Regions from separate parts of the Micromonospora sp. NPDC047670 genome, predicted to be linked through region 1. Evidence: riboswitches for the same ligand, from Rfam matches in the RefSeq annotation. Region 1 holds a riboswitch; the other holds the start of a gene.
What was found. Region 1 has a riboswitch for cobalamin ahead of bluB (5,6-dimethylbenzimidazole synthase). Riboswitches for the same ligand answer to the same signal wherever they lie in the genome.
Positions count from the first base shown of each region.

Region 2: it holds a riboswitch for cobalamin, as region 1 does, so the genes downstream of both, cobN (cobaltochelatase subunit CobN) here and bluB (5,6-dimethylbenzimidazole synthase) in region 1, are expected to answer to the same signal.

Region 1 is NZ_JBIDDA010000001.1:91,056-96,690, reverse strand. Features, by position in the region: gene ACGF7U_RS00455 (TadE/TadG family type IV pilus assembly protein) at 1-67, shown strand, start outside; gene ACGF7U_RS00450 (pilus assembly protein TadG-related protein) at 64-504, shown strand; partial or broken gene ACGF7U_RS00445 (LysM peptidoglycan-binding domain-containing protein) at 519-1,598, shown strand; gene ACGF7U_RS00440 (Rieske 2Fe-2S domain-containing protein) at 1,973-2,812, opposite strand; gene bluB (5,6-dimethylbenzimidazole synthase) at 3,090-3,719, opposite strand; cobalamin riboswitch at 3,755-3,955, opposite strand; gene ACGF7U_RS00430 (DMT family transporter) at 4,069-4,986, shown strand; gene ACGF7U_RS00425 (dihydrolipoyl dehydrogenase family protein) at 5,027-5,635, opposite strand, start outside.
Region 2 is NZ_JBIDDA010000008.1:150,036-155,670, reverse strand. Features, by position in the region: partial or broken gene ACGF7U_RS20720 (VWA domain-containing protein) at 1-163, opposite strand, end outside; gene cobN (cobaltochelatase subunit CobN) at 252-3,920, opposite strand; cobalamin riboswitch at 4,273-4,402, opposite strand; gene ACGF7U_RS20710 (response regulator) at 4,742-5,398, opposite strand; gene ACGF7U_RS20705 (sensor histidine kinase) at 5,391-5,635, opposite strand, start outside.

The DNA of each region.
Region 1 (5,635 bases):
GCCGGCCGGCAGGCGGGTGTCGGCGAGCTTCACCTCGCCGCTGGACCGCTACCGGAGTCGGGGATGACCGCCCGTCACGGCCGGCCCGGCGGACGGGACGACGGGCGGGTGAGCGTCTTCCTCGCGGTGGCGATGGTGGGGGTCCTCGCCGTCATCGGCATGGCCTTCGACGGCGCGGGCCAACTGCGCACGTTGCAGCGGGCCGGCAACCTCGCGGCCGAGGCCGCCCGCGCCGGTGGCCAGGCCATCGACCGGGCCACCGCCATCGAGGGCGGGCCGACGCGGATCGACCGCCCGCAGGCCCGCCGGGCCGTCGCCGCCTACCTCGCCGCGGCCGGCGTCACCGGCCACGCCGTCAGCTTCCCGGTGGTCGACGGGGAGACCCGGGTCCGGGTACGGGTCACCGTCACGCACCACCGATCCATGCTCGGCCTGTTCGGCTTCGACGAGACCGTCACCGTCTCCGGCGAGGCGACCGCGCGGCCGCTCACCGGGGCACCGTAGGAAGGAAGGCAGCCATGGCCGCATCGGGGCGTTCCGCCGTACGGCGGACCGGACGCATCCTGACCGGGTTCGGCGCGCTCGTCGTGCTCTGCGCGGTGCTGGCCGGCGCGCCGGTGGCGCTGCTCGCCCTCGCCGGCAACCCGCTGCCCGACCACCTGCCCACCGTCGCGGAGATCGGCGCGACCCTGACCAGCCGCGACGACGGGCGGCTGTTCCTGCGCGCCCTGGCGCTGGCCGGGTGGTTCGGCTGGGCCACCTTCGCCCTCTCGGTGCTGGTGGAACTCTGCGCGCAGGCGCTGCGCCGGCCGGCGCCCCGGCTGCCCGGCATGAGCCGCCAGCAGCGGGCGGCCGCCGCGCTCGTCGGGTCGGTCGCGCTGATCGTCGCGGCCAGCCCGGCGGCGAGCGCGGCCACTGCGGTCGCCGGCCCGTACGCCCCGCCGGCGCCGACCACGGCGACCGCGGCGGCGGTCACGCCCCGGGCCGCCTGGCCGGACTCCGCCGCCCCGACCGTCCAGCCGGTCGCGGGCCGGGCCGGCCCGGTGACCCGCGCCGCCCCGGCGGTCCAGCCTGTTCCGGCGGACCCGGACGAAGACCCGGCGGTCTACCGGGTCGCCCGGGGCGACCACCTGGGCACCGTCGCCCAGCGCTACCTGGACGACTTCGGCGACTACCGCGAGCTGGCCGCGCTGAACCGGCTCGCCGACCCGGACCGGATCCACCCGGGCCAGTTGCTGAGGCTCCCGCAGGAGGCCGAGGACCGGGGTGCCCGCCGGCACGCCACCGGCCACCTCGTCGCCCGCCCCGCACCAACCGCCCCGGCCCCCCGGCCCGCGCCGGAACAGGCCGCGCCGGAACAGGCCGCGCCGGAGCGGCCGACGTCACCCCCGCCGGCGGAGGCCCCCGCGCCGCCGGCGGACGCGCCCGGCGACGACGGTCCGACGGTGACCGTCGGGGCGGCCCGGCCCGGCGAGCCCGACCGGGTGAACCGGCCGCTCGCGGTCTCCGCCGTCCTGGCGGTGGCGAGCATCGTCGGCGCGCAGATCGGCGCGGTCCTGGGCCTGCGCCGCCGCCCCGCCCCCGTACCGGCCGGCACCAGCACGGCACGCCGCTCAGGTGCCGGCGGCGGCGCGAGCAGCCACCGCGGGGCAAGCGGCCACGGCGGCGCAAGCGGGCACGGCGGCGCAAGCGGCCAGCACGGCGCGAGCGGGCACGGCGGCGCAAGCGGGCACGGCGGCGCAAGCGGCCAGCACGGCGCGAGCGGGCACGGCGGCGCGAGCGGGAACCGGCACGCCGGACCGGTGGTCGGTGCCCAGGCGCGGGCGCACGCCGACGCCACCCGGGAAGGCCCCGTCGGCCGCCACCGCCGCCCCTGACCCACGCCGGGACTCGCGCTCCGGCCAGGACGTTGCTGCGGGGCACGCCGATCAGGACGACAACGACGGCAGGCGGGAGGGTGCGGCGGGGGCGGTCAGGGGAGGCGGGTCTCCAGCATGCCGTTGACGATGCGGGTGGGCAGGACCTGCTGGTCGTTGCCGGACGGCCCGTGCACGACCTCGCCGCCGTTGAGCCGGAACGTGCTGCCGTGCCAGGGGCAGACCACGCACTCGTGCCCGTCGACCTCCCGCACCTCGCCCTCGCCGAGCGGGCCGCTCTGGTGCGGGCACCGCTCCAGCATCACGGTCACGTCGTCGCCGTGTCGGTAGAGGATCACCGAGACGTCGTCGACCTCCCGGGTGATCAGCTTCCGCTGCGGCAGAGTGGCCATGTCGGCGATCGAGTGCCAGCCGTCGCTCATCCGGTGCAGTTCGGAGATGCTCTGGTTGACCTGCGCGCCCTGCTTGTACGCCAGGTGTCCGCCGAGGTAAGCCCCCATGCTCGCGGCGCTGAGCCCGAGGAAACCCAGCGTACGGCCGAGGTTGTGCCGGCCGGACATCCGGGCGGCGACCGAGCCGGCGTAGAACGCCAGGCCCACGCTGTTGGAGGCGGCGTGCACCAGGCCGATCCGGCGCTGGTCGCGGGCGAGCGCCGCCCAGTCGTTGAGCCCGGCGACCGCCGCCGGCAGCGCGCTGACGGTGCCCACCGCGCAGAGCGTGGTGGCGGCCCTGCGCTGCCCCGGCATCAGGTCCAGCACCGCGGTGCTGATCCACGCGCCGACCGGCACCTGCACCATCGCGGGGTGCAACGGGTGCCCCAGCCAGACGCCGTGCAGCAGGTCACGGACCCGCTGCGGACGGAGGGTGGCCTGGACGGCGCGCTGCAACCGGTCGCCGATCCGGTCCAGCCCGGAGGCCTGCTCGATCTTCGTCATCAGTGCTCGCACCCGTACCGACTTCCCGGCAGGAGCGGCCGCAAACCGGTCGCCGGTGACGGATCCGCAGCGGTACGTGACGAGGCCCCTGCCGGCCCACAACCGGACGCGCCGCCCCCGAGGCGGTGAGGTCGGCGCCCGGCAGAGCCGAGAGGCGCAACTTCCCGGAAAGAGTGGCCTCGGCACGCCGGGAGGCGACTCTTTCCGGGAAGTTGCGCCGCCGGCCGCCTGCGTCCGCGCCGGCCGGGTCCGCCAGCCGGGTCCGCCGGTGGTTGGGTCAGGGGCCCGGGGGCGTCCAGCGGTCGTGGTGGATCGCCTCGGCCAGCGGGCGCTTCTGCCGCCAGCCGTGCCGGGCCAGGTCGGGCACGCGCTCGAAGTGGGTGACCGGGCCGACGCAGAGCCACGCCACCGGCCGTACGCCGTCGGGGATGCCGAGCAGGTCCGCCAGCCACGGCTCGCGGTAGAACGACACCCAACCGACGCCGAGCCCTTCGGCGGTCGCGGCCAGCCAGAGGTTCTGGATGGCGAGGCAGGCCGAGTAGAGCCCCGTGTCGGCGATGGCGTGCCGGCCGAGCACGGCGGGGCCGCCCCGGGCCGGGTCGTAGGTGACCACCACCGACAGGGTGGACTCCAGCACCCCGTCGATCTTGATGCGGGCGAACCGCTCGGCCGCCTCCCCCTCCAGCGTGGCGGCGAAGGTCTCCCGCTCGGTGTGGACGTGCTCGTGGAACCGGCGCCGCAGCTCCGGGTCCCGCACGACGATGAAGTCCCAGGGCTGGGAGTAGCCGACGCTCGGCGCCGCGTGCGCCGCCGCCAGCACGCGGTGCAGCGTCTCCTCGGGCACCGGCGCCCCGGTGAACTGGGCGCGTACGTCCCGGCGGCGGTGGATGACGTCGTACAGATCCAAGGCAGGCTCCCGCTGCGCTCGGCCCACGCTCCGGGCGTGGGCACCTGACGCGAGGCCGGTCTTCGGACTCCCGGATCGACGCCTGGCCGTCCGCCTTCCCGGCCCGTCCGGGCCAGTGGCTGCGCTCTCGCGCGTGGACGGTGGCTCCCCGGTCACCGCGGCGGGCCCGTGCCGGATTCGCACCGGCTTCCCGATTCTCCCCGCTCGCGCGGGGCACCTCACATGATCGTGCCGCCCGGCATGGTAGCGGGATCGGCGGCGCACCGCCGACGGGCGGGTGCCCGGCGTCGCCGGGGCGGGCGTGGAAATCCGGTCGCGCGGCGCGCCGTCCGCGAGCACCGTGGTCCGGGTGTACGCACTCGCCTCCCGCCCGCTGCCGGCCGGCCACCCGGCGGCCCGGCTGACCGTCGCCCTCGGCCGGCCCCGGGCCGTGCCGCCGCCCCTGCTGATGCTGCTGGGCATGCTCTCCACCCAGGTCGGGGCGGCCGTCGCCAAGCAGCTCTTCGGCAGCACCAGCGCCGGCGGTACGACCACGCTGCGGCTCGGCTTCGCCGCGCTGATCCTGCTGCTCGTCGCCCGGCCCGGGCTGCGGCTGGGCTGGCGCACCGCCGGCCTGGTCGGGGCGTTCGGGCTCACCCTGGCGCTGATGAACCTCGCCTTCTACGCGGCCCTGCACCGGGTGCCGCTCGGCGTCGCGGTCACCATCGGCTTCGCGGGGCCGTTGCTGGTGTCGCTCGCCGGCAGCCGCCGCCCCGCCGACGTGGCGTGGGCGGTCCTGGCCGGCGGCGGGGTGCTGCTGATCAGCGGGCTCGGCGGGACCGGGCTGGACCGGGTGGGGCTGCTGCTCTGCGTCGCCATCGCGGTCGGCTGGGCCGGGTACGTGCTGCTCGGCAAGGCGGTCAGCGCCCGCGTGCCGGGCAGCCGGGGTCTCGCGCTGGGGATGGCCGTCGCCGCACTGGCCGTACTGCCGTTCGGGGTCGCCGGCAGCGGCACGGCGCTGCTCGACCCGTGGACCCTCGCGCTGGGCGTCGCGGTGGCGCTGCTGTCGTCGGTGCTGCCGTACTCGGCGGAGTTGGCCGCGCTGCGCCGGATGCCGGCCCGGGTCTTCGCGATCCTGCTCAGCCTGGAGCCGGCGATCGGCGCGCTGGTCGGGCTGGTCCTGCTGGGCGAGGTGCTGGCCTGGCCGCAGGCGGTCGGGGTGGCCTGCGTGGTCGGCGCCGCGCTGGGCGCGACCCTGGTCCGCCCCCGACCGGCAGAGACACGCTGATCCCCTTGGGCCGACGGCGGCGGGATCCGCGCCCGGCCGCCTAGCGGAGGTTGCGCAGGGCGTCCTCGATCGCCCGGTGGAACGTCGGGTACGCGTAGATCATCTGCCGGAGCCGGCCGAGCGGCACGGCCGCGTGCACCGCCACCGCCAGCCCGGAGAGCACCTCGCCGCCGGCCGGGCCGACCGACGTCGCGCCGACCAGTACGCCCCGGTCGGCGTCGGCGACCAGCTTGACGAAGCCCTCGTTGCCGCTCTTGTGGATCCAGCCCCGCGCCGACGACGGCAGCTCGGAGAGGCCGACCTGCACGTTGATCCCCCGCTCGCGGGCCTGCCGTTCGGTGAGGCCGACCGCGCCGACCTCGGGGTCGGTGAAGGTGACCCGGGGCAGCGCGCGGTAGTCGGCGCGCGGCACCGCGCCGGCGGAACCGTCCGCCCCGGCGGCGCCCGACGCGCCGACCGCGCCGCCCGTCACGCGGGCGGTCCCGCTGGCGTCCGGCCCGCCGTCGGCGCGCGCGACGTGGTCGAGCACGTCGGCGACGACGATTCCCGCCTGGTACATCGCGACGTGGGTGAACGCCCCCTCGCCGGTGACGTCGCCGACCGCCCAGATCCCCTCCGTGACGTGCAGCCGGTCGTCGACAACCAGGTA
Region 2 (5,635 bases), on a different contig from region 1:
CGCAGGCGAAGCGGCACCCGGCCACCCGGTCCACGGGCGGCAGCAGCGCGGCCAGGGCCCGTACGGCCGTCGACTTGGCGGTGCCCTTCTCGCCGCGGACGAGCACCCCGCCGATCGCCGGGGAGACCGCGTTGAGCAGCAGGGCGAGCCGCATGTCGTCCATGCCCAGCACGGCGCTGAACGGGTAGGTGCTCACTGCCTCGCCTCCGTTCGCGACTGCGGGGCTCGCAGAACCGGCTCACTCCTCGCGCTCACTGCCGGTCCTCCAGGTCGCCCTCGCTGGCCAGGTACGCCTCCCGCAGCCGGTCCAGGGTGGTCGGGTCGGGGGCGGCCCACAGGCCCCGGTCGGCCGCCTCGAGCAGCCGCTCGGTGATGCCGCGCAGCGCCCACGGGTTCGACTGCTCCAGGAACTCCCGGGTGGTCTCGTCGAAGACGTACGCGGCGGCCAGGTGCTCGTACATCCAGTCGTCGACGACGCCGGCGGTGGCGTCGTAGCCGAACAGGTAGTCCACGGTGGCCGCCAGCTCGAACGCGCCCTTGTAGCCGTGCCGGCGCATCGCGGCGATCCACTTCGGGTTGACCACCCGGGCCCGGAACACCCGGCGGGTCTCCTCGCCGAGGGTGCGGGTGCGCACGTCGTGCGGCATCGCCGAGTCCCCCACGTACGCGGCCGGGGACGCGCCGGTGAGGTGGCGGACCATCGCCACCATCCCGCCGTGGTACTGGAAGTAGTCGTCGGAGTCGACGATGTCGTGCTCGCGGGTGTCCTGGTTCTTCACCGCCACCGCGATCCGGGCGAAGGAGCGTTCCATGTCGGCGCGCGCCTCCCGCCCGTCCAGCCCCCGGCCGTAGGCGTAGCCGCCCCACACGGCGTACACCTCGGCGAGGTCGGCGTCGCTGCGCCAGTTGCGGGCGTCGATCAGCGGCAGGAGCCCGGCCCCGTACGCGCCCGGCTTCGAGCCGAAGACGCGGGCGGTGGCCCGTCGCTCGTCGCCGTGCTCGGCGAGGTCGGCGGCGACGTGCGCGCGCACGAAGTTCTCCTCGGCGGGCTCGTCCAGGGCGGCCACCAGCCGCACCGCGTCGTCGATGAGCGCGACCACGTGCGGGAAGGCGTCCCGGAAGAAGCCGGAGATGCGCACCGTCACGTCGACGCGGGGACGGCCCAGCTCGGCCGTCGGCACCACCTCGACCCCGGTGACCCGGCGGGAGCGGTCGTCCCACGTCGGGCGGCAGCCGAGCAGCGCCAGGACCTCGGCGATGTCGTCGCCCTGGGTGCGCATGGCGCTGGTGCCCCAGACGGTGAGGCCGACGGAGCGCGGGTACTCGCCGGTGTCGGCGAGGTGCCGGGCGAGCAGCGAGTCGGCGAGCGCGACCCCGACGTCCCAGGCGTTGCGGCTGGGGATGGCCTTCGGGTCCACGGAGTAGAAGTTCCGGCCGGTGGGGAGCACGTTGACCAGGCCCCGGGTGGGCGAGCCGGACGGGCCCGGCGGCACGAACCGCCCGTCGAGGGCGCCCACCACCCGGTCGATCTCGTCGGTCGTGCGGTCCAGCCGGGGCACCAGCTCGGTGGCGGCGAAGCGGAGCACGGCGGCGGCGTCCGGGACGGCCCGGCCGGTGACCTCCTCGACCACCGCGTCGACCTTGTCGGCGTCCCAGCCGAGGGTCTCCATGCCGACGACCAGCCGGCGCGCGAGGGCCTCGATCAGGTCGACGGCGTCGGCGGCGGTGCCGGCCGGCCCGTCGACGGCCTCGGTCAGCGCCCCGGGCAGGGCCAGTCGCTGTCCCGGCTCGGCGAGCAGCGCCTGCTCGTCCAGCCCGTACGCGGCGGCGAGGGCCTGGCGCAGGCCGGGCAGGGCGCGGGCGCCGCCCCAGACCTGCGGGGCCCGCAGCACGGCGAGGACGAGGTTGACCCGGGGCTCGCCGGTGGGCGCGGCGGCCAGGATGTGCAGGCCGTCGCGGATCTGCACGTCCTTGACCTCGCAGAGGTAGCCGTCGAGGTGCAGCACGAAGTCGTCGAAGTCGTCGGCGGCGGGCATGTCCTCGGTGTGCAGGTCGTGGTGCAGCTCGGCGGCGCGGACGAGCTGCCAGATCTGGGCCTGCACGGTGGGCACCTTGGCCGGGTCGAGCGCCTGCACGGTGGCGTACTCGTCGAGGAGCTGCTCCAGCTTCGCCAGGTCGCCGTACGTCTCGGCGCGGGCCATCGGCGGCACCAGGTGGTCGACGACGACGGCGTGCGCCCGGCGCTTGGCCTGGGTGCCCTCGCCGGGGTCGTTGACGATGAACGGGTAGACCAGCGGCAGGTCGCCGAGGACGGCGTCGGGGGCGCAGTCGGCGGCCAGCCCGAGGCCCTTGCCGGGCAGCCACTCCAGGGTGCCGTGCTTGCCCAGGTGCACCACCGCGTCCGCGCCGAAGCCGCCGTCGGCGGCCGGCGCGGCCAGCCAGCGGTACGCGGCCAGGTAGTGGTGGCTCGGCGGCAGGTCCGGGTCGTGGTAGATGGCGATCGGGTTCTCCCCGAAGCCGCGCGGCGGCTGGATCAGCAGCACCACGTTGCCGAAGCGCAGCCCGGCGAGCACGATGTCCCCGTCGTCGGTGTAGAGCCCGCCGGGCGGCTCCCCCCAGTGGGCGAGCATCCGCTCCCGCAGCTCCGCCGGCACCTGGTCGAACCAGCGCCGGTAGACCTCCCCGGGCACCCGCGCCTCGGCGGCGGCGAGCTGTTCGGGGGTGAGCCACTCGACGTCGTGTCCGCCGGCGGCGATGAGCGCGTGGATGAGCGCGTCGCCGTCGTCGGGCACCGGGGCGTCGCCGAGGTGGTAGCCGGCCTCGGCCAGCGCGGCGAGCAGCCGGACCGCCGAGGCCGGGGTGTCCAGTCCGACGGCGTTGCCGACCCGGGAGTGCTTGGTCGGGTAGGAGCTGAGCACGACGGCGAGGCGCTTGTCGGCGTTGGGCACGTGCCGCAGCCGGGCGTGCCGCACGGCGATGCCGGCGACCCGGGCGGCCCGTTCCGGGTCGGCGACGTAGCTGGAGAGCCCGTCGGCGTCGATCCGCTTGAACGAGAACGGAACGGTGACGATCCGGCCGTCGAACTCGGGGATGGCCACCTGCATCGCGGCGTCCAGCGGGGACAGCCCGGCGTCGCTGGCGGCCCACTGCTCACGGGTGCTGGTGAGGCAGAGCGCCTGGATCACCGGCACGTCGAGGGCGGCGAGGGCGCCCACGTCCCAGGCGTCCTCGTCGCCCCCGCCCGAGGCGTCCGCGGCGACCGTGCCGCCGGCGGCGAGCACCGTGACCAGCAGGGCGTCGCAGCGGGCGAAGAGCCCGAGCGGCCCCGCGCCGGCGGTGAGGCCGCGCAGCGAGCCGCAGAAGATGGGCAGCGGGTTGCCGCCGGCCGCGTCGACCGCGTCGGCGAGGGCGTCGACGAACCCGGTGTTCCCGGCGAGGGCGTGCGCCCGGTAGAAGACGATCCCGACCGTCGGCCGCTCGGGATGCGCCGGGCGGTCGCCGTGGACGCCGTACGTCGGGGTGGGCGCGGGCGGGGCGAACCCCTCGCCGGTGAGCAGCACCGTGTCGGAGAGGAAGCGGGCGAGCTGGGCGAGGTTCTCCGGCCCGCCCTCGACCAGGTAGGCCAGCGCCTGGGTGGCCACGCCGGCGGGGACGGTGGAGGCCGCCATCAGCTGCGCGTCCGGCAGGGACTCGCCGCTGAGCACGACCGTCGGCACGCCGGAGGCGAGGACCGTGGCGAGCCCGTCCGGCCACGCCTGCCGGCCGCCGAGCAGGCGTACGACCGCGAGGTCGGCGCCGTCGAGCAGCGCCGGCACGTCGTCGGCGGCGACCCGGGCGGGGTTGGCGAGCCGGTAGTCGGCGCCGCTGGCGCGGGCGGCGAGCAGGTCGGTGTCGGCGGTGGACAACAGCAGGATGCGCACGGACAGCTCCGGAGAGTGACGCCCGGGCCGGCGCGGGGACGACCGGGGCGAGGCGAGGGGTGGGCGCGGTTCAGCGGTTCCGGCGGGCCGGGACGCGGCTCACCGGCGGGCCGGCGGGATCGGGCGGCGCGGTACGGGCGTCAGGGACGGGCGGCGCGGCGGCCGGGGGTGGGCACACCACGCCGGGCCGGGCGCGTGGCGCGACGGCCGGACGGGGCTGCGGAGCTGCGGCTGCTCGGCGGCGCGCTGTCGCGCCGGGGCACGATGCGACGATGGTCGTCGACGGCGGAGACGGGGTGCGTCATCGGGTCCTCCTCGGGTGTCCACGCCCTGGGGTCACTCCCGACGGCCGAAGTATCCTGGCTCCCGGATCGACGCTCACCCCCGGTCTTCCAACCGCGCACGCACGGCCGTGACTCACGAGGGGGGATCGCTCCCCGGTGACAGTGGCGGGACCGCGCCGGAATCGCACCGGCTTCCTTCACTGCCGTCAGGCCGCGAATGCTGCCACACCCCCGGGCAGCCGGTCAACGTCACCCCACCCGGGCGGGAGGCCCCCACTCGATCGACGGACGGCGATCAACCGTTCGACCGCGCCCGTTCAGGCAGTGTCGTCGGTCGATCGGTCGGCAATTCCCGTCGGGCCGGGAACCGACGACGCGCAACGGGGAACGGCCCGCCCGCGCCGCGCCCTTCCGCCCCCGCCCGCGCCGGGCGTACCGGGGTCGTTCCGCCTTCCCACCAGGGGTGCTCCGGCGTACGGGGATCCGGCACCCGCCGCCGGCACGGGTCGCGGCGTTCACGGCTGCCGATGCCACTTCTCACCGGTCGGCGAGCCCCGATTCGTAGCCCGCGATCACCAGTTGCGCCCGGTCACGGGCGGCCAGCTTCGTCATCAGGCGGCCGATGTGCGTCTTGACGGTGCCCCGGCTGAGGTGCAGGTGCTGCTCGATCTCGGCGTTGGAGAGCCCTCGGGTGATCAACGTCAACACGTCCCGTTCCCGCGGGGTCACCCCGTCGAGCCTCCCCGGCGCCCGGCGCGCCGCCGGCGTGCGGACGAACTCGGCGATGAGCCGGCGGGTGACGCTCGGGGCCAGCAACGCCTCGCCCGCGGCGACCACCCTGATCGCGTCGAGCAGCCGTACGGGCGGGGTGTCCTTGAGCAGGAAGCCGCTCGCCCCGGCCCGCAGCGCCCGGTACACGTACTCGTCGAGGTCGAACGTGGTGAGGACGAGCACCCGGGGCGCGTCCCGGCCAGCGGTGACCTGCCCGGTGGCGGTGATGCCGTCCATTTCGGGCATCCTGACGTCCATCAGGACCACGTCGGGCGAGTGTGTCCTCGCGAGCTCGACGGCCTCGCGCCCGGTGCCCGCCTCGGCCACCACCGTCATGCCGGGGGTGGCGTCGACCAGCAGGCGGAGGGTGCCGCGCAGCAGCGCCTCGTCGTCGGCCAGGAGCACGCGCACCGGCTCACCCATCGTCCGGCACCGCCGGGGTGAACGGCAGCCGGGCGCGGACGGCGAACCCGCCGCCAGGCGCGCGGCCGGCCTCCAGGGTGCCGCCGTGCATCGCCGCCCGTTCGCGCATCCCCCGCAGGCCGTGGCCGGGTCCCAACCCGCGCCCCGCCCGTCCGTCGTCGACGACGGCGACGCTCAGCGCCCCGGGCTCGGTCGCGACGGTGAGCCGGCAGCGCGCCGGGCCGGCGTGGCGCAGCA